2 regions of the Cronobacter malonaticus LMG 23826 genome follow, and region 2 is predicted to be linked to the other one. Evidence: predicted binding sites of a transcription regulator. Region 2 holds the regulator's gene; the other holds the start of a gene.
The links. Region 2 encodes LexA, which represses DNA repair genes until DNA is damaged. Its sites were predicted from a motif close to TNCTGTATGTACATACAGNA; they were not measured.
Positions count from the first base shown of each region.

Region 1: dinB (DNA polymerase IV) is a predicted target of LexA. The motif match lies at 5,135-5,154, and genes of this name have one in related genera.

Region 1 covers NZ_CP013940.1:3,235,843-3,245,712, forward strand. The annotation lists gene pepD (cytosol nonspecific dipeptidase) at 184-1,641, shown strand; gene prfH (peptide chain release factor H) at 1,876-2,493, opposite strand; gene AFK66_RS15250 (RNA ligase RtcB family protein) at 2,490-3,629, opposite strand; gene dinB (DNA polymerase IV) at 4,067-5,122, opposite strand; gene dpaA (peptidoglycan meso-diaminopimelic acid protein amidase) at 5,378-6,115, shown strand; gene AFK66_RS15265 (class II glutamine amidotransferase) at 6,086-6,853, opposite strand; gene lpcA (D-sedoheptulose 7-phosphate isomerase) at 6,942-7,523, opposite strand; gene fadE (acyl-CoA dehydrogenase FadE) at 7,752-9,870, shown strand, end outside.
Region 2 covers NZ_CP013940.1:289,287-299,156, forward strand. The annotation lists gene malM (maltose operon protein MalM) at 1-716, shown strand, start outside; gene ubiC (chorismate lyase) at 899-1,408, shown strand; gene ubiA (4-hydroxybenzoate octaprenyltransferase) at 1,408-2,280, shown strand; gene plsB (glycerol-3-phosphate 1-O-acyltransferase PlsB) at 2,502-4,928, opposite strand; gene AFK66_RS01380 (diacylglycerol kinase) at 5,061-5,429, shown strand; gene lexA (transcriptional repressor LexA) at 5,538-6,146, shown strand; gene dinF (MATE family efflux transporter DinF) at 6,273-7,580, shown strand; gene AFK66_RS01395 (CsbD family protein) at 7,788-7,997, shown strand; gene zur (zinc uptake transcriptional repressor Zur) at 8,077-8,592, opposite strand; gene AFK66_RS01405 (cupin domain-containing protein) at 8,702-9,208, shown strand; gene AFK66_RS01410 (conjugal transfer protein TraF) at 9,357-9,870, shown strand, end outside.

The sequences.
Region 1 (9,870 bases), 1.3 Mb from region 2:
TCTGAGCCGCTAAAAACCAGTGCCACGCGGCATGGGCCGTGGTTTTTGCTCGCTTTGGTCTGCACAGCATAAAAGAAAGTGGTATTCTCGGGCTATTGCCCAGGCCCGTCTTGCGGCACATCACAACGATAACCCAGAGGCCCGTACGCCGCGCTGCACCGGGCCCAGTCAAGGAGACTTAACGTGTCTGAACTGTCTCAACTCTCCCCTCAACCGCTGTGGGATATTTTCGCGAAAATCTGCTCCATTCCGCATCCGTCCTACCATGAAGAACAACTCGCCGAACACATCATGGGCTGGGCGAAGGAAAAAGGCCTGTTCGCCGAACGCGACCAGGTGGGCAACATTTTAATTCGCAAACCGGCGACCGCCGGCATGGAAAACCGCAAGCCGGTCGTGCTGCAGGCCCACCTCGATATGGTGCCGCAGAAAAATAACGACACCGTTCATGATTTCACGAAAGATCCTATCCAGCCGTATATCGATGGCGAATGGGTGAAAGCGCGCGGCACCACGCTTGGCGCGGATAACGGCATCGGTATGGCGTCCGCGCTCGCGGTGCTGGCTGACGAAAACGTCGTACACGGCCCGCTGGAAGTGCTGCTGACCATGACCGAAGAAGCCGGCATGGACGGCGCGTTTGGTTTGCAGGCAGGCTGGTTGCAGGCCGATATCCTCATTAATACCGATTCCGAAGAAGAAGGCGAAATCTATATGGGTTGCGCCGGCGGTATCGATTTTATCTCCACGCTGCCGCTCTCCCGCGAAGCTATCCCGGCCGGTTTTGAGACGTTTAAACTGACGCTCAAAGGGCTGAAAGGCGGCCACTCCGGCGGCGATATTCATCTGGGCCTCGGCAACGCCAACAAACTACTGGCGCGTTTCCTGTGCGGTCATGCGCAGGCGCTGGATCTGCGTCTGGTGGATTTCAACGGCGGTACGCTGCGTAACGCCATCCCGCGCGAAGCGTTCGCGACCGTTGCGGTGCCTGCCGCTAACGCGGGCGAGCTGAAAACGCTGGCGAATACCTATCTCGATATTCTGAAGAATGAGCTCTCCGTTAAAGAGAAAAACATCACCGTTGTGCTGGAAGCGGCCACGACCGACAAAGCCGCGCTGACCGCGCAGAGCCGCGATGCGTTTATCGCGCTGCTGAACGCGACGCCGAACGGGGTGATTCGCAACTCTGACGTGGCGAAAGGCGTGGTGGAAACCTCCCTGAACGTGGGCGTGGTGACCATGAACGACGAGCAGGCGGAAATCATCTGCCTGATCCGCTCGCTTATCGACAGCGGTAAAGATTACGTGGTGAGCATGCTGGAATCGCTCGGCAAGCTGGCTGGCGCGAAAACCGCGGCCAAAGGCAGCTACCCTGGCTGGCAGCCGGACGCGAGCTCGCCGGTGATGGCGCTGGTGCGTGAAACCTATCAGCGTCTGTTTAACAAGACGCCGAATATCCAGGTGATCCACGCCGGTCTGGAGTGCGGGCTGTTCAAGAAGCCGTACCCGCAGATGGATATGGTGTCAATCGGGCCGACCATTACCGGGCCGCACTCGCCGGATGAGCAGGTACATATCGAAAGCGTGGGCCACTACTGGACGCTGCTGACCGAGCTGCTGAAAGCGATCCCGGCGAAGTAAGCGTTTGATGTAAAAGAAAGGCGGCCCTTGGGTCGCCTTTTTTGTTGTGGCGGGGTGGGAAACGGCGGGTGCGCTGCGCTTACCCGCCCTACGGGGTTTAACGGGGGATGTCAGCGGCGGGTGCGCTGCGCTTACCCGCCCTACGCTTCCCGACGGTTATCATCCTCCAGGGTGGGTAAGCGTGAGCGCACCCACCTTCCAGTATGGCGCGCCCACCTTTAAACGCGGCCGCGATCACTTCACCGGCGTAAAACCTTTCCCCGTAAAACACCGCGTGGGATTGCCGCGTTCTATCTGATGATGAAACAACCGCCGCTGCGCTTTTTGCCCTGCGCTCTGCGCGTCGCGCTGCGCTTCGAGCTTATGCGCAATCAACAGCGTCGCCAGCCTTTTATTGGCATGCTGGCTGCGCTCTGACCGCACCTTTACGCTGATGCCGGTCGCCACATGCGTGGCGCGTATCGCCGAATCGGTTTTATTGACGTGCTGCCCGCCCGGCCCGGAGGCGCGCAACGCGTCAAAACGAATGTCGCTTTCCGGCATCTCGCCCACCGGCGTAAACACCGCCGCGCCGATAAACCAGTTTTTACGGGCATGACGCGGGCGATACGGGCTTTCGCATATCCACTGCACCGTCCCGCACCAGCGCTGCGCGAGCGGTTGCGCGTTTTCGCCTTCAAGCGAGACCAGCGCCGAGCGCAGCGTACCGGCGCGGGGCCCCGGCTCTTCTTCTATGACCGACAGCCCGACATGCGCCTGCGCCGCCTCTTTGCGCAGCGCCTCCAGCGCTTTGCTGACGGCCAGACAACATTCGTCCGGCCCCTGCGCGGAAGAGAGTTGCAATAGGATCATTCGCTTCGCTCCCCGCTGGTTTTTAAAGTCAGCACCGGTTTCAGGCGCGCGAGCGGCTTCACCAGCCCCGCGCCCGTCAGGCACTGCATCACGCTCTCTATCGATTTATACGCCTGCGGCGCTTCTTCGTAGATAAGCTGGCGGTCGCGGCAAATCACCCGGCTGCCAAAGGCCGTACGGGAGAGTTGCGCCGGACTGAATTTACCGGAAAGACGGCCCTTGCACTCGGTACGCATCCATTTACGGCCTGCGCCGTGCGCCAGCGAATCGAGCGCCTCGCTGCCGCCCGTCGGCTGCACCAGATAGCTGTAATCGCCGCGCGATCCAGGGATAACGACCGGGCCGAGATCGGCGGGCGTCGCACCTTTACGATGCAGCCAGCCCTGCGTGTCGCCTAAGGTGTAAGGCGCAAGCAGGTTATGGTTAACATCAAGCACCGGCTCGCCGGTCTCTTTGATATGCGCCAGCAAACGACGCGCGATGAGCGCACGGTTGGCGACCGCGAAATCGAGCGCCTGCTGATGCTGCGCCAGATACTCGCTGGCCTCTTCGCTGCCCGCTTCCAGCCCGTCGTGGGAGAAGCGCTCAACGTGGGCGCGCAGGATCTGCTGACCAAACCCGCGCGAGCCGCTGTGCGCCAGCAACAGGAGCTGCGCAGGGCGAATGCCGAGCGCCGCAATCGCGTCGTCGTCATAGACGCTGTCGATTTGCTGCAGCTCCGCAAAGTGATTGCCGCCGCCCACCGAGCCAAGCGACGCCGCGTACGGGTGCGCAGCAAGCGACGGCGGCAGCGCCGCTTCCAGCCAGTCGGCCGGGGCGATATCGCTGTAGGTTTGCAGGCGCTTTTCGAGTTTATCGAGGTTGAGCTTGCGGGTTAACAGCGAGGTTTGCCACAGCGCCATGCCGCAGCCAATGTCATTACCCACCAGCGCCGGGTAAAAACGAGTAACGGAGAAAAAGGCCGCGCCGATGGGGTAACCGCGCCCCGGATGCAGATCCGGCATGCCGACCACGCGGGTCATTCCCGCAAGCCTGGCGGTGGTTAAGAGTTGTTGCGTGGCGGCGCTTTCGATCCAGAGATCGTCCGACGCAAGATATGCGACAGCGTCAGACAAGGGACGAATAAAATTGCCCATATACCAATCCATAATGTGGAAAAAAATAAGGATGTGGCAGACGAAAACCCGGGCAATGAAAAAAGCGGAATTAGTCCTGGGTCAGTCTGCAAAGCGTAATCAGCGTGGTGTAAGTCATGATGTGCCTCCTTTGCAGATGATGAGAATGGGAAAAAACGGCCTGCATCATAACGAGAGCGGTATGCCGGTACAATGATGAATCACGGATAACTATTAGTTCAGGTAGGGGTACGGTGGCGGGTGCGCTGACGCTTACCCGCCCTACAGGGTTTAACGGTGAGCGCCAGCGGCGGGTGCGCTCCGCTTACCCGCCCTGCGGGGTTAATTGTGGGCGCTGACCGCGGGTGCGCTCCGCTTACCCGCCCTAGGCTTCCTGACGGTTATCATCATGTAGGGTGGGTAAGCGAAGCGCACCCACCGGGCCCGAAGATAAGCCCCTACAGCCCCAGCACCAGCTGACGCTCGATTTGCGGGTCAAGCAGCGTCACATGCAGCCCCACCAACCGCACGCCGCGCCCGCTGCGGCGCTCGTCCCAGGTTTTGCGTGCCGTGGCGAGCAAATCCTCTTTATTAAGCTTCGGCCAGACGTGCTCCTGCGTGGTGAGCTGGAAATCATTAAATTTGAGCTTCACGCCCTGGCGTGCGATGCGCAGATCCGGCTGCACCGCGGCAAGCCGGCGTTCAAGCTCCGGGTAGAGCCGCTCCACAATCGCCTCGCACTCCGCCCATTCATGAATATCCTCCGCCAGCGTGCGCTCGACGCCGACCGATTTACGCTGTCTGTCGCTGCTTATCTCCCGGTCATCTATTCCCTGGCTGCGCTCCCACAACACGCGCCCAAATTTGCCAAAACGCCTGAGCAGCGCGGCAAGATCGCTCTTTTGCACATCCTCGCAGGTACGCAGGCCAAGGCTCTCCAGCTTCGCCGCCGTTACCTTGCCGACGCCCGGGATCTTGCCAAGCGGCAGCGTGCGCAAAAACACCGGCACCTCTTCAGGCGTGATCACATATTGCCCGTTGGGCTTGTTGAGATCGGAGGCGATCTTGGCGAGGAATTTGATCGGCGCGATACCCGCCGACGCGGTGAGCTGGAGTTCGTCGAAAATCGTCTGGCGGATCTCTTTGGCCATCAGCGTGGCCGAGCCGTAACAGTGCGGGCTGTGGGTGACATCCAGATACGCTTCGTCGAGCGAGAGCGGTTCAATCAGCGAGGTATAGCGCGAGAATATTTCCCGGATATGGGCAGACGCTTCTTTATAGGCGTCAAAACGCCCCGGCAGCAGCGTGAGATGCGGGCAGAGCTTGAGCGCCATCGCGGTGGGCATGGCGCTACGCACGCCATATTTACGCGCCGGATAATTGGCGGTGCTGATAACGCCGCGTCGTTCGCGGCTGCCGCCGATGGCGAGCGGAATATCGCGCAGGGCTGGATTATCGCGCATCTCTACCGCCGCGAAAAAGCAGTCCATATCGACATGAATGATTTTGCGCATCGCCACGCCCCGCACTGTATGTCCATACAGTCTGGCAAAAAATGGGGGCGGCGGCAACCTTCCTTATTCCGCCATAATTGCGTAAATTCTCGGGGGCGCAAGGAAGTTAAGCAAAACTTAATTGTAAACGCAGCAGGCAGCGCTTGCGAAAAATAACAGCGGTGCTAATGTGAGCGCTCCTGAACCAGAATAGTCTTATTTTGGATCCCTTCGCCTTTCGGCATCGGTCTTAGCTTTATCAAGGAAACAAGCAGTATGCGTAAAATCGCATTGTTAATTGCGATGCTTCTGGTGTCGTGCTTTTCATGGGCCAGTACAGTCAGTAGCGACAGCGTTACCCCGATAAAAAAAGAATTAAAACAGCAGTTAATGGGTTCCCCGGTTTATATCCAGATCTTTAAGGAAGAGCGCAAGCTTGAGCTGTACGTCAAGATGGGCGAACAGTATCAGTTACTGGATAGCTACAATATCTGCAACTATTCCGGCGGTCTTGGGCCGAAACGCCGTCAGGGCGATTTCAAAAGCCCGGAAGGCTTCTATAGCGTGCAGCGCAGCCAGCTCAAACCCGACAGCCGTTTTTATAAAGCGATCAATATCGGTTTTCCGAACGCCTTTGACCGCGCTAACGGGTATGAAGGGAAGTATCTGATGATCCACGGCGCGTGCGTTTCCGTAGGCTGCTACGCGATGACCGATAAAAATATCGATGAGATTTTCCAGTTCGTCACCGGCGCGCTGGTGTTTGGTCAGCCGAACGTGCAGGTCAGCATCTATCCGTTCCGCATGACCGACGCCAATATGGAGCGCCACAAGTATTCGTACTACATCGGCTTCTGGAAACAGCTTAAGCCAGGCTACGACTACTTTATGGCGACCCGTCAGCCGCCGGTGGTCTCTGTGGTGAATGGCAGTTACGTAGTCAGCAAGCCACTCAGCAGCAGCGTGGTACACCCGCAGCTGGCGTCAAACTACACGCTCCCCGAGACAAAATAACGCCCACTCGCCTGGCATGATTTTGTGCCAGGTTTCATTGCCCGTCAGCGGCTGAGTGGCGATCACCGTGACCACATCATTCGGTGTGGTCTCTTCCTGAAAATCAATTTCCACATCCTGATCGAGCAGTTTGGCGACGCCAAACGGCGCGCGGCGCGTTATCCAGAAAAGGTTGGTAGAGCAGAACGCCATCACATAGCGCCCGTCAGATAACAGCATATTGAACACGCCCTTCTCCCGCAGTTCACCCGCCAGCTCCGCAATATAGCGAAAGACCGCCGTCATGTTGCCCGGCGTGCGCGGGTAGCGCGTGGTGAGTTTGTGCAGCAGCCAGCAGAACGCTTTTTCGCTGTCGGTTTCGCCAATCGGGCGAAACGGGCCGGTATCAAGCGAGCGGTAGCCGGTCAACTGGCCATTATGGGCGTACGTCCAGTTGCGACCCCACAGCTCGCGGGTAAACGGATGGGTGTTTTCGAGCGCGACTTCGCCGCGGTTCGCCTGGCGGATATGCGCCACCACCGAACAGGATTTAATAGGGTAGTCCTGCACCAGTTTCGCGATGGGCGAGTTGTAGCTCGGTTGTGGATCTTTAAACGTGCGACAGCCTTTACCTTCGTAGAAGGTGATGCCCCAGCCGTCTTTATGCGGCCCGGTTCCCCCGCCACGCTGCACGAGGCCAGTAAAGCTAAAGCAGATATCCGTCGGCACGTTGGCGCTCATCCCGAGCAGTTCGCACATAAATCACCTCATCACACGCCGCCCTCCTTTCGGAAGGCGTCACTGGAGCAAGCCGGACGTGCGTCGCGCGCCCGGCGACAGCGCCTTATCAGGCTTTGACCATCTCTTTTTCGATAAGCTGGATCAGGATGTGGATCACTTTGATATGAATTTCCTGAATACGATCAGCATAGCCAAAATGCGGCACGCGAATTTCCACATCCGCCGTTCCCGCCATTTTGCCGCCGTCTTTACCGGTCAGCGTGATGACTTTCATACCTTTGGCGCGCGCGGCGTCGATCGCTTTGATCACGTTGCCGGAGTTGCCGGAAGTAGAAATGCCGAGCAGAACATCACCCTCGCGCCCAACCGCTTCGACATAGCGGGAGAAGATATGGTCGTAACCGAAGTCGTTACCGACGCAGGAGATGTGGCTAACGTCGGAAATCGCGATCGCCGGGTAGCCCGGACGGTTTTCACGGTAGCGCCCGGTCAGCTCTTCGGCGAAGTGCATCGCGTCGCAGTGCGAGCCGCCGTTACCGCAGGAGAGCACTTTACCGCCCGCTTTGAAGCTGTCCGCCAGCAACACCGCCGCACGCTGGATAGCGTGAATATTGGCTTCATCTTTCAGAAAGTTAGCCAGCGTTTCGGCCGCTTCGTTCAGCTCGTTACGAATCAGATCCTGGTACATGAGGAATATCCTTCAGCATTAAAAAGTAACCGGATGCAGTGTACCGGATAGCGCCGGGAGCGAGAAGCGCTACACCGCGCCGGGCACACAGGTTTTGCGTTTACGTGCAGCAACAATGTGAGCCAGGTTGTAATTATTTTGTGAACGCATTGCTAAAAAAAGCAACATCCTCTACAACCATATCATCACAAGTGGTCAGACCTCCTACAAGCAAGGGAGCTTTTCTTTATGATGATCTTGAGTATCGTTGCCACCCTCGTTCTTATTGGTGCGCTGTTTTACCATCGCGTCAGCCTGCCGCTCAGCAGTCTGATCCTGCTCGCCTGGACCGCCGCGCTCAGCGCCGTCGGTCTCTGGTCGCTGTGGCTGCTGGTGCCGCTGGCGATCATTCTGGTGCCTCTCAACGTTACGCCGGTGCGTAAATCGCTGATCTCCGCCCCGGTGTTCCGCGGTTTTCGTAAAGTGATGCCGCCGATGTCGCGCACGGAGAAAGAAGCGATCGACGCCGGGACGACCTGGTGGGAAGGCGATCTGTTCCGCGGCAACCCGGACTGGCAGAAGCTTCATAACTACCCGCAGCCGAAGCTGACCGCCGAAGAGCAGGCGTTTCTCGACGGCCCGGTGGAAGAAGCGTGCCGCATGGCGAACGACTTCCAGATAACCCACGAAATGGCGGATCTGCCGCCGGAGCTGTGGGCGTTCCTGAAAGAGCATCGCTTCTTCGCGATGATCATCAAAAAAGAGTACGGCGGTCTGGAGTTCTCGGCTTACGCGCAGTCCCGCGTGCTGCAAAAACTCGCTGGCGTCTCCGGCATTCTCGCCATCACCGTTGGCGTGCCGAACTCCCTCGGCCCAGGCGAACTGCTGCAACACTACGGCACCGACGCGCAGAAAAACCATTACCTGCCGCGTCTGGCACGTGGCCAGGAAATCCCCTGCTTTGCGCTGACCAGCCCGGAAGCCGGCTCTGACGCCGGTGCCATCCCGGATACCGGCGTGGTCTGCATGGGCGAGTGGCAGGGCGAGCAGGTGCTCGGCATGCGCCTCACCTGGAACAAGCGCTACATTACGCTCGCGCCTATCGCCACCGTACTGGGCCTCGCGTTTAAACTCTCTGACCCGGATCGTCTGCTGGGCGGCGAGCAGGAGCTCGGCATTACCTGTGCGCTGATCCCGACAAACACGCCGGGGGTGGAAATCGGCCGTCGCCACTTCCCGCTCAACGTACCGTTCCAGAACGGGCCAACGCGCGGCAAAGATATCTTTGTGCCTATCGACTACATTATCGGCGGGCCAAAAATGGCCGGTCAGGGCTGGCGTATGCTGGTGGAATGCCTGTCGGTGGGCCGCGGCATTACGCTGCCGTCTAACTCGACCGGTAGCCTGAAGTCGATTGCGCTCGCCACCGGTGCGTATGCTCATATTCGCCGTCAGTTCAAAGTCTCTATCGGTAAGATGGAAGGGATTGAAGAGCCGCTGGCGCGCATCGCCGGTAACGCCTACGTGATGGACGCCGCGGCATCGCTGATTACTTATGGCATTATGCTTGGTGAAAAACCGGCGGTTCTGTCGGCGATTGTGAAATATCACTGCACCCACCGTGGTCAGCAGTCCATTATTGATGCGATGGATATCGCAGGCGGTAAAGGCATTATGCTCGGCGAAGGCAACTTCCTGGCACGCGCTTACCAGGGCGCGCCTATCGCGATTACCGTGGAAGGCGCGAATATCCTGACCCGCACCATGATGATCTTCGGCCAGGGCGCGATCCGCTGCCATCCGTATGTGCTGGAAGAGATGGCGGCCGCGCAGAATAACGACGTAAACGCCTTCGATAAGCTGCTGTTCCGCCATATCGGTCACGTGGGCAGCAACCTGGTGCGCAGCTTCTGGCTTGGCCTGACCAACGGCCTGACCAGCCGCAGCCCGACCCGCGACGCGACGCGCCGTTACTACCAGCATATCAACCGCCTGAGCGCCAGCCTGGCCCTGCTCTCCGACATGTCGATGGCGGTACTGGGCGGCAGCCTGAAGCGTCGCGAGCGTATCTCGGCGCGCCTGGGCGATGTGCTGAGCCAGCTCTATCTGGCCTCGGCAGTCCTGAAACGCTATGACGACGAAGGCCGCCAGGAAGCGGATCTCCCGCTGGTGCACTGGGGCGTGCAGGATGCGCTGCATCAGGCCGAGCAGGCGATTAGCGATCTGCTGCGTAACTTCCCTAATGGCGCGGTGGCTGGCCTGTTGAGCCTGGCGATTTTCCCGGCGGGCCGCCGTTACGACGCGCCTTCCGATAAGCTCGATCACAAACTTGCGAAGATCCTGCAAACGCCGTCGGCGACCCGTTCAC
Region 2 (9,870 bases):
GTAAAGTCGCCGCGTACAGCGTGCCAGCCAATATTGGTGAATTAACCATTACGCTCACCAGCCTTGCGAACAAACAGACCGGCATTTACGCCCCGAACGTGCTGGTGCTGGATCAAAACTTAACGCCTGCCGCGTACTTCCCGAGCAATTACTTTACCTATCAGGAACCGGGCGTGGTCTCTGAAGACCGCCTCGAAGGCGTTATCAAACTGACTCCTGCGCTGGGGCAGCAGAAACTGTACCTGCTGGTTTTCACCACGCCGCAGGATCTGCAGAAGACCACCACCATGACCAACCCGGCGAAGGCGTACGCCAAAGGCGTGGGTAACGCCGTGCCGGATATCGCCGATCCGGTGGCGCGTCATACGCCTGACGGCAAGCTTAAATTGAAAGTGAGCACTAACTCCGCATCCAGCGTTCTGGTCGGCCCGCTGTTCGGCTCTTCCAGCCCGTCGTCTGTGACGGTCGGCAACACCGCAGCGCCTGCTACAGCTTATTCCGCACCAGCGCCTGCCGCACCGGCGGCTGCGCCCGCTCCTGCCGCGAAGCGCGAGCCGGTGCTTAACGACACTGAAGCCTATTTCAACCGCGCCATTAAAGAGGCGGTCGCGAAAGGCGATGTCGATAAAGCGCTGAAACTGCTGGATGAAGCGGAGCGTCTCGGCTCTACCACAGCACGTCAGACTTTTATCAGCAGCGTAAAAGGCAAGGGGTGACAGTCTCCCCACGCTGCTGATGTTTGCAACACCTGGTGCGCTTGCGCGCACCTTTTTTCCTGGCGCAGCATGCCATCCTGTTGCACCCATGTTGCGCTTTTGTTCGTACTCCTTGTTTCCCCGCCCCCGTTTTGCTGGTTCTGCGTTACAATACGTCCACTTTTGGCCCCGGAGAGTCACGCATGTCCCATCCCGCGCTGAGACAACTGCGCGCGTTGTCCTTTTTTGACGATATCAGCACGCTTGATAGTTCGCTGCTCGACTGGCTAATGCTGGAAGATTCCATGACCCGCCGTTTCGAAGGTTTTTGCCAGCGTGTGACGGTCGACATACTGTTTGAGGGCTTTGTCGGCCCCGAGGCGCTGGAGGAAGAGGGCGAGTTTTTGCCTCAGGAGCCGCGCTACTGGCTGCGCGAAATTCTGCTGTGCGGCGACGGCGTGCCCTGGCTGGTCGGGCGCACAGTGGTGCCGGAGTCTACACTTTGTGGGCCAGAGCTGGCGTTGCAGCAGCTCGGTACCACGCCGCTGGGCCGTTATCTCTTTACCTCATCCACCCTCACGCGTGATTTTATCCAGCCGGGCCGCAGCGACGAACTCTGGGGACGCCGCTCTCTGCTGAGGCTTTCCGGCAAACCGCTGCTGCTGACTGAACTGTTTTTACCTGCATCACCTTTGTACGGAGAGGAAAAATAATGGAGTGGAGCCTGACGCAGAATAAGCTGCTCGCCTATCACCGCCTGATGCGCACCGATAAGCCGATTGGCGCGTTACTGCTGCTCTGGCCGACGCTGTGGGCGCTCTGGGTCGCGTCGCCTGGCGTGCCGCCGCTGTGGATACTCGCAGTGTTTGTGGCGGGTGTCTGGCTGATGCGCGCCGCAGGCTGCGTCGTGAATGATTACGCCGACCGTAAATTTGACGGGCACGTAAAGCGCACCGCGCATCGGCCGCTGCCGAGCGGCGACGTGACCGAAAAAGAGGCGCGCAATCTGTTCGTTATTCTGGTGCTGCTGTCATTTTTGCTGGTGCTAACGCTGAATGTGAAAACCATTCTGCTCTCGGTGGCAGCGCTGGCGCTGGCCTGGATGTATCCGTTTATGAAGCGCTACACCCATCTGCCGCAGGTGGTGCTGGGTGCTGCGTTTGGCTGGTCAATTCCAATGGCGTTTTGCGCGGTGAGTGAATCGCTGCCGTTGAGCTGCTGGCTGATGTTTTTCGCCAATATCTGCTGGGCGGTGGCGTACGATACGGAATATGCGATGGTCGATCGCGATGACGACGTGAAAATCGGCGTTAAGTCGACGGCCATTCTTTTCGGACGCCACGACAAGCTGATTATCGGGCTGTTGCAGATAGCCGTGCTGGCGCTGCTTGGCACAGTCGGCTGGCTGAACGGTCTGGGGGCGTTTTACTATGCCGGTCTCGCAGGCGCGGGCGCGCTGTTTATCTGGCAGCAAAAAATCATCGCCGGGCGCGATCGCGACGCCTGTTTCCGCGCCTTTTTGAATAATAACTACGTGGGGTTGCTGGTGTTTATCGGCCTGGCGTTAAGTTATCTGAAGTTCTGATAAAAGCGGGGAAACCCGCTTTTTTTATGGCTGACGGCCGTGCGGTGATGGCGGGTACGCTGCGCTTACCCGCCCTACATTTTTTCGGCGAGCAAGATTATGAGTAGGGTGGGTAAGCGAAGCGCACCCACCACCCACAGCGTTATCAGCCATTACCCCTGTTTTCCGCCAATAAAAAAGGCGGGTTTCCCCGCCTTATTACTGTCTGTCGCCAGACTCAATCACGCGCCCGCTTGTGCCGCCGCGCTCTCGATAGTCAGTCTGACATCGGAGGTCATCAGCTCTGCCAGCATCTGGTAAACCTTCATGGTTTCCGCCGGTTCGGCATCGCCCGTATCGCTGATATAGCCTTCATCGCGCAGCGTCAGCACCAGCGTTGAGAACACCGCTTTATCGAAGAACTCCGGTGCGTTAATGCCGTGCAGCACCGAAAGGCGCTGCGCCACCGTGCGGCTCTCTTTTTCAAGCGTACCGCGGTTGATGGACGGATTGGCGCTCAGCAGCCAGAAGGTAATCGCGTAGCGTTGCAGCGTTTCGCGCACGCCAGCGGCCAGCAACTGCAGCGTGCGGGAGCGCGCCGGGTTCACCTGAAGCCATTCGTCATCAGCAAGAATAAGCCCCTGCTGCGCCAGCTCGTTAACCAGCGCATCGACGACCGCCGACACTTCTTCTTTCTCCCAGCGCAGGAACAGCTCCGTCTTCAGCATCGGGAATAACAGTTCCACCTGCTGCTGCACCGCCTCACGGCTGATGCGACGATGCTGGGTGACGATAGCCGCGATAAGCGACGGCAGCACCAGCATATGCATGATGTTATTGCGGTAGTAAGTCATCAGCACCGCTTGTTCGCGCGGCAGCACGATGATGTCGCCAATGGTGTCTTTCTCGACTTCAAACTTATTCATCTGCAGCGCGTGCTCAATGAGCTGCGTCGCCGTGGCGTCCGGCACCGTGGCGTCTGCGGCGTAAGGCACGTTACGCAGCAGGCTCAGGTAGCAATCCAGCTGTTCGGTTAACTGCTCACGCGTTAACGAACGCTGGCGCGAAGCCAGCAGCGCGGTGCAACACAGGTTCATGGCGTTGGCCGCGCCCGCGTTGTTGATACGCACCATCAACTGAGCGGCAATCTCGTTCACCGTCGGGGTCAGCCACGCCGGGCGTACCGCCTCGATAGGATCGATAGCATCGCGCCACTCCGGCACGTGCTGGTTCAGGAAGGTCATCAGCGGCAATGGTTCACCGAAGTTCACATAACCCTGACCGAGGTTACGCAGTTTGCTTAAGCCGCGCAGCATCTGCAGCAGGCTCTCTTTCTCTTTGGTGGCGCCGCGCAGCTCTTTAGCGTATGTGCCCACTTCCATCACATGCTCATAACCGATGTAAATCGGCACCAGCGTAATCGGACGCGTGCCGCCGCGCAGCATAGCCTGGATGGTCATGGAGAGCGTGCCGGTTTTCGGGTCAAGCAGACGGCCAGTACGTGAACGCCCGCCTTCCACGAAATATTCCACCGAATAGCCACGGCTGAAGAGTTCGCCGAGATATTCGCGAAACACCGTCGAGTAAAGCTTGTTGCCCTTAAAGGTGCGGCGAATAAAGAACGCGCCCAGGCGGCGGAAAATCGGTCCGGCGGGCCAGAAGTTCAGGTTGATGCCCGCGGCAATATGTGGCGGCACAAGCCCCTGATGGTAGAGCACATATGAGAGCAGCAGATAGTCCATATGGCTGCGGTGGCAGGGCACATAGACAATTTCGTGGCCGTCGTGGGCGAGCTGACGCACACGTTCGGCGTTATGCACATTAATGCCCTGGTAGAGGCGGTTCCAGGTAAATCCAAGCACGCGATCGGTAATACGAATCGCCTCGTAAGAGAAGTCGGCGGCGATCTCTTCCATCAACGCGACGGCATTCTGCTGGGCTTTCTCGTGCGAGATTTTTTTGGTGCGCGCTTCGTCTTCAACGGCGCGAGCAATCGCTTTTGACGAGAGCAGTTTATTAAAGAGATCCTGGCGCGCAGGCAGGCGCGGACCGACGGCGGCGAGGCGCTGACGGGCGAAGTGCATACGCGCCACGCGCGCCAGTTTCTGGGCGATGCGTTTGTCGGTGCCGTGCTCGGTCGCCATGCGGCGCAGCGATACGGGCGGTGAGAAGCGCACAAAGCTGTCGCGACCAAGCCACGAGACCGCAAAGAATTTCTGAATGCCGTTCAGCATGCGCAGCGGCGGGTTTTCCTCGCCTTTTTCTCGCCCCGGTGAGCGGCCAAACATGACCGACACCGGCACCATCTGGACGTCGAGATCCGGGTTGCTGCGGTGCAGATCGAGATAATTGTGGAACAGTTTGATCGATTCTTCTTTCGGCGTGTAGTAGGTAAACACGCGCGGGCCGCCATGGATAAACACATAGCGCGGCAGTTCGGTGCCGTCGATGACCAGCGGATCCAGCGGATCGGGCAGATCGTGCTCCAGGCACTGCGCCCGCAGCGTCAGGAGATCCGCCTTCGAGTTATACGGCAACACGTACATAATAGGGCGTGACGTATCCAGCCCAAGTTCGGGGCAGGGCGCCGCCGGGATGGACTTGCTTTTTACCAGCACGCTTAATGGTAAATTAAGTAATTTGTAGTAAATTCGTGGCCAACCGGACATAAACGATGTAAAGCCTCTGGTTAATAATGCAATTGCGGCGCAAGAATATCAGAAACTCCGTAGAATTTCTGTGGTGCTTCTTTATCGAAGCGCATTAGCATTGACGCCTGAATTTAAAAAAGGTTTCTTGTCATGGCCAATAACACCACGGGGTTAACCCGAATTATTAACGCTGCCGGCTATTCCTGGAAGGGATTACGCGCCGCCTGGAAAAATGAAGCTGCATTTCGCCAGGAAGGGGTTGCCGTGATAGCGGCAATTCTTATCGCCTGCTGGCTGGATGTCGATCCTGTCACCCGCGTGCTGCTGATTGGCTCCGTTACGCTGGTAATGATTGTCGAAATTCTCAACAGCGCCATTGAAGCGGTGGTGGATCGCATCGGCCCTGAATTTCATGAGCTTTCAGGGCGCGCCAAAGATATGGGCTCCGCTGCCGTTCTGCTGTCGATTATCCTCGCGCTGATCGTGTGGGTCACGCTGCTCTGGCAGCATTTGCGATAAGTTTTCCAGAAATCGCGAAAGAAGCGCTTTTTTAACCGGTTATGGTTTTAAAATCACCTTTAGCTGTATATACTCACAGCATCACTGTATATGCACCCAGGGGGCGGAATGAAAGCATTAACTACCAGGCAACAAGAGGTGTTTGATCTCATTCGGGATCACATCAGCCAGACCGGCATGCCGCCTACGCGTGCGGAAATCGCGCAACGTCTGGGTTTCCGTTCACCGAACGCCGCGGAAGAGCACCTTAAAGCGCTGGCGCGTAAAGGGGTGATTGAGATTGTCTCCGGCGCGTCGCGCGGTATCCGTCTGTTGCAGGAAGACGAAACCGGCCTGCCGCTGATAGGGCGCGTGGCGGCGGGCGAACCGCTGCTGGCTCAGCAACATATCGAAGGGCATTATCAGGTTGATCCTGGCCTGTTTAAGCCAAACGCCGATTTTCTGCTGCGTGTTAGCGGGATGTCGATGAAAGATATCGGGATTATGGACGGCGATCTGCTGGCGGTTCATAAAACGCAGGATGTGCGTAACGGGCAGGTCGTCGTCGCGCGCATTGATGATGAAGTAACGGTGAAACGCCTGAAAAAACAGGGTAATACCGTTGAGCTTCTGCCGGAAAACAGCGAGTTTAAACCGATTGTGGTTGATCTGCGCGAGCATAACTTCTCAATCGAAGGTCTGGCCGTCGGCGTTATCCGCAACGGCGAATGGCTCTGATGCGTCACCCGGCTCTCTGAGGCCGCATTACCGTAACTGGCCCGCCCCGGTTACGGTAATGACTTCTCCCGTTAGCTAAAGCCCTTCATACTTTTTCTTCTTCGCGTAACGGCATCGGAACGCCATATGCCCTTTCTGACATCTACTGATAAAGCTCTCTGGCGCCTCGCGCTGCCAATGATTTTCTCCAATATCACCGTACCGCTCTTAGGCCTGGTCGATACCGCCGTTATAGGTCATCTCGACAGCCCCGTATACCTTGGCGGCGTCGCGGTGGGGGCTACCGCCACCAGTTTCCTGTTTATGCTGCTGCTCTTTTTACGCATGAGCACCACCGGGCTAACTGCGCAGGCGTTCGGCGCGCGCGATCCGGTAGCGCTGGCCCGCGCCCTGGTGCAGCCTATGGCGCTGGCGCTGATTGCCGGTGTGCTGATCATCGCCCTGCGCGAGCCGCTGATTCATCTGGCGCTGCATGTTACCGGCGGCAGCGACGCGGTGCTGACGCAGGCCCGGCGGTTTCTGGAGATCCGCTGGCTCAGCGCGCCCGCGGCGCTCGCTAATCTGGTGCTGCTTGGCTGGCTGTTAGGCGTGCAGTACGCCCGCGCGCCGGTGATCCTGCTGGTGGTCGGCAATCTGCTTAATATCGTGCTCGATCTCTGGTTCGTCATGGGGCTTGGCCTTAACGTCCAGGGCGCGGCGCTGGCGACAGCGATAGCGGAATACGCGACGCTTGGCATCGGTCTCATGATGGCAGCCCGCGTGCTGCGCCTGCGCGGTATTACCCTTTCGATGCTGAAAATGGCGTGGCGCGGCGGCGTTGGCAGGCTGCTTGCGCTTAACCGCGACATCATGCTGCGTTCGCTGCTGTTGCAGCTCTGCTTCGGTTCCATCACGGTGTTTGGCGCACGGCTCGGCAGCGATATCGTCGCGGTGAACGCCATTCTGATGACCCTTCTGACCTTCACCGCCTATGCGCTTGATGGCTTCGCCTATGCCGTAGAAGCCCATGCCGGGCAGGCCTTCGGCGCGCAGGATAAATCGCAGCTTAACAGCGTCTGGCGCGCGGCATGCCGACAAGCAGGGATGGTGGCGCTGGCATTCGCGCTGCTGTATGCAGTGGCGGGGCAGTACATTGTGTCGCTATTGACCTCATTACCTTCGCTCCAGGCGCTGGCGCAGCCCTATCTCTTCTGGCAGGCGATCCTGCCGGTCGTCGGCGTCTGGTGTTATCTGCTGGACGGTATGTTTATCGGCGCGACGCGCGGGGCGGAGATGCGCAACAGCATGGCCGTCGCGGCGCTCGGTTTTGGCCTGACGCTGCTCACACTGCCAGCGCTTGGCAACCATGGCCTGTGGCTGGCGCTCACCTTTTTCCTGGCGCTGCGTGGGTTGTCGCTCGGCTATTTATGGCGCCGGGGGCGTCTTTTGCACTGAGTTTCCCTGACGTATCACATCGCCCATAAAAGAAAATTTGTCGGCGTCAGCGCTTCGTTATGGTTAAAGATTCTGAATATCCCACCGGGGTTAAAATTGACGTCTAAAATAAGTAGTACGTTCAGCAAATGATGAAGATGACTCGGGCTGAACCCCCACAGGAAAACCTGTGAGACTGATTCACTACCGAATGTTAAGGAGACGTCTATGAACAGAGATGAAGCTGGCGGTAACTGGAAACAGTTTAAAGGTAAAGTGAAAGAGCAATGGGGTAAATTAACCGACGATGATATGACCATCATCGAAGGGAAACGTGACCAGCTGGTAGGTAAAATCCAGGAACGTTACGGTTACGCGAAAGACGAAGCCGACAAGGAAGTGACTGACTGGGAAAGCCGCCACGATTACCGCTGGTAATCGGGCCACCACCTCAAACGGTATTTTCCCTCTGAGGCTGCCCTGCCCACCGGTACAAGGATGTACCACCCAACCTGATTTAACGTCCTTTCTTTTTCACCGTAATGCTGTGGTCGTGACCACATTGCCCCTGATGGCGACACGCCTCAATTTCTGCACACGCCGCACACAGCCCATGCGCTTCAATGACGTTATGACGCAGCGCAAAGCCCATTCTGGCCGCCAGCGCATGCATGATATCTTCCACGCCTTCCGCTGCCTCTTCTTTGACCACGCCGCATCTGTCGCAAATGAACATGGCTGAAGTATGCGCCGGGTTATCAAACAGATGACACAACACATAGCTGTTGGTGGACTCCACCTTATGAACAAACCCCTGCTCTAGCAGAAAATCGAGCGCGCGGTAAACGGTGGGCGGTTTCGCCTGCGGTTCGCTTTCGCGTAATAAATCAAGCAGATCGTAAGCGCTGATAGCCCCCGGCTGGATGGTCATCAGGCGCAGCACTTCGAGGCGCTGCGGAGTCAGGCGCACATTACGTTGCTGGCAGAGCTTTTCAGCCTGCGCCAGAACTTCCTGCGAAATCGTCGTATCCATCGGCATCCTCTATGAATCGTGTTTATGTCATCACTTTATCATGAACTGGCTGAAACACCGACATCCCGCCTGTGTTATACCTTTCAGGGAACATTAACCGGAGGTTTATATGCATACGCGGCCTGAATGTATTTGTCACTGGCAGGAAGTCGAAGGCAACGATGACGCCTGTTACCCGGACAGCGACGAACTGATGTCCATCGGCGCGCCGCTGGCGAAGCGTACCGGGCTTACGCGGCTCGGCATTCATCATGAGCGCCTGCCGCCGGGGCGTCGTACGTCTTACCCGCATGCCGAAAGCAGCGAAGAAGAGTTTGTCTATGTGCTCGAAGGCTTTCCGGATGTCTGGCTAAACGGTGAGCTATGGCCGTTAAAACCGGGCGACAGCGTGGGGTTCCCGGCAGGCACCGGGCTTTGCCACACGTTCATTAATAATACCGACAGCGAAGTCCGGCTGCTGGTAGTAGGCGAGGCGAACAAACCGGAAAACCGGGTTTACTATCCGCTTAACGGCCCTTACGCCGCCACGCGCCCGGATCGCTGGATAGACCATCCGCCACAATTTTTTGGTCCACACGACGGCTTACCTACACGAATTAAGAACCCTAATCTATAAATAATGAGGGCGATCACGAAACGAGCCCGGAAATGCCGTTGAGCTTTTAGCCTCAACCTCTGGCGTAGTGCGTTCTTCACAACAGAAATCGTCTCTGTCATGAACTGACAGAGGATGTCATTCATGTTGCTAATAAGCAGGGTAAACAGTGAAAAATATAATCAAACCTTCAGTGGCAGCCGTCGCCCTTTCTCTGGTGATGGCCAATCAGGCGAGTGCGGCAAATACCTGGGCGCAGGCGCGTAACGATGCGATGGGCGGCACCGGCGTGGCGTCAGCCGATTACGGCAGCGGCGCGTTAATTAACCCGGCGCTGCTGGCACGTTCACAGCCAGAAGATGACATTACGGTGATTTTGCCGGCATTACAGGCGCAAATTACCGATAAAGACAATCTCGAAGATGAGATAGACCATATTAGCGATCGCGTCGATTATTATCGCGATGTGGTGAACAGCCTGACGCCGGGGGATATCGCGGCCAACCCGATCGGTACGCTGCGTCAGTTCCAGGGCGCGGCGCGTGAACTGGGCGACGAGCTGGAATATCTGCGCGGCAAAACGGCAAGCGCACGCGCGGCGGGCGGTATCGCGGTCAGTATTCCAAACGACGTGCTGGCGGTGGCCTTTGTGGCGAAAGCGTATGCGCATGCGCGCGTCAGCA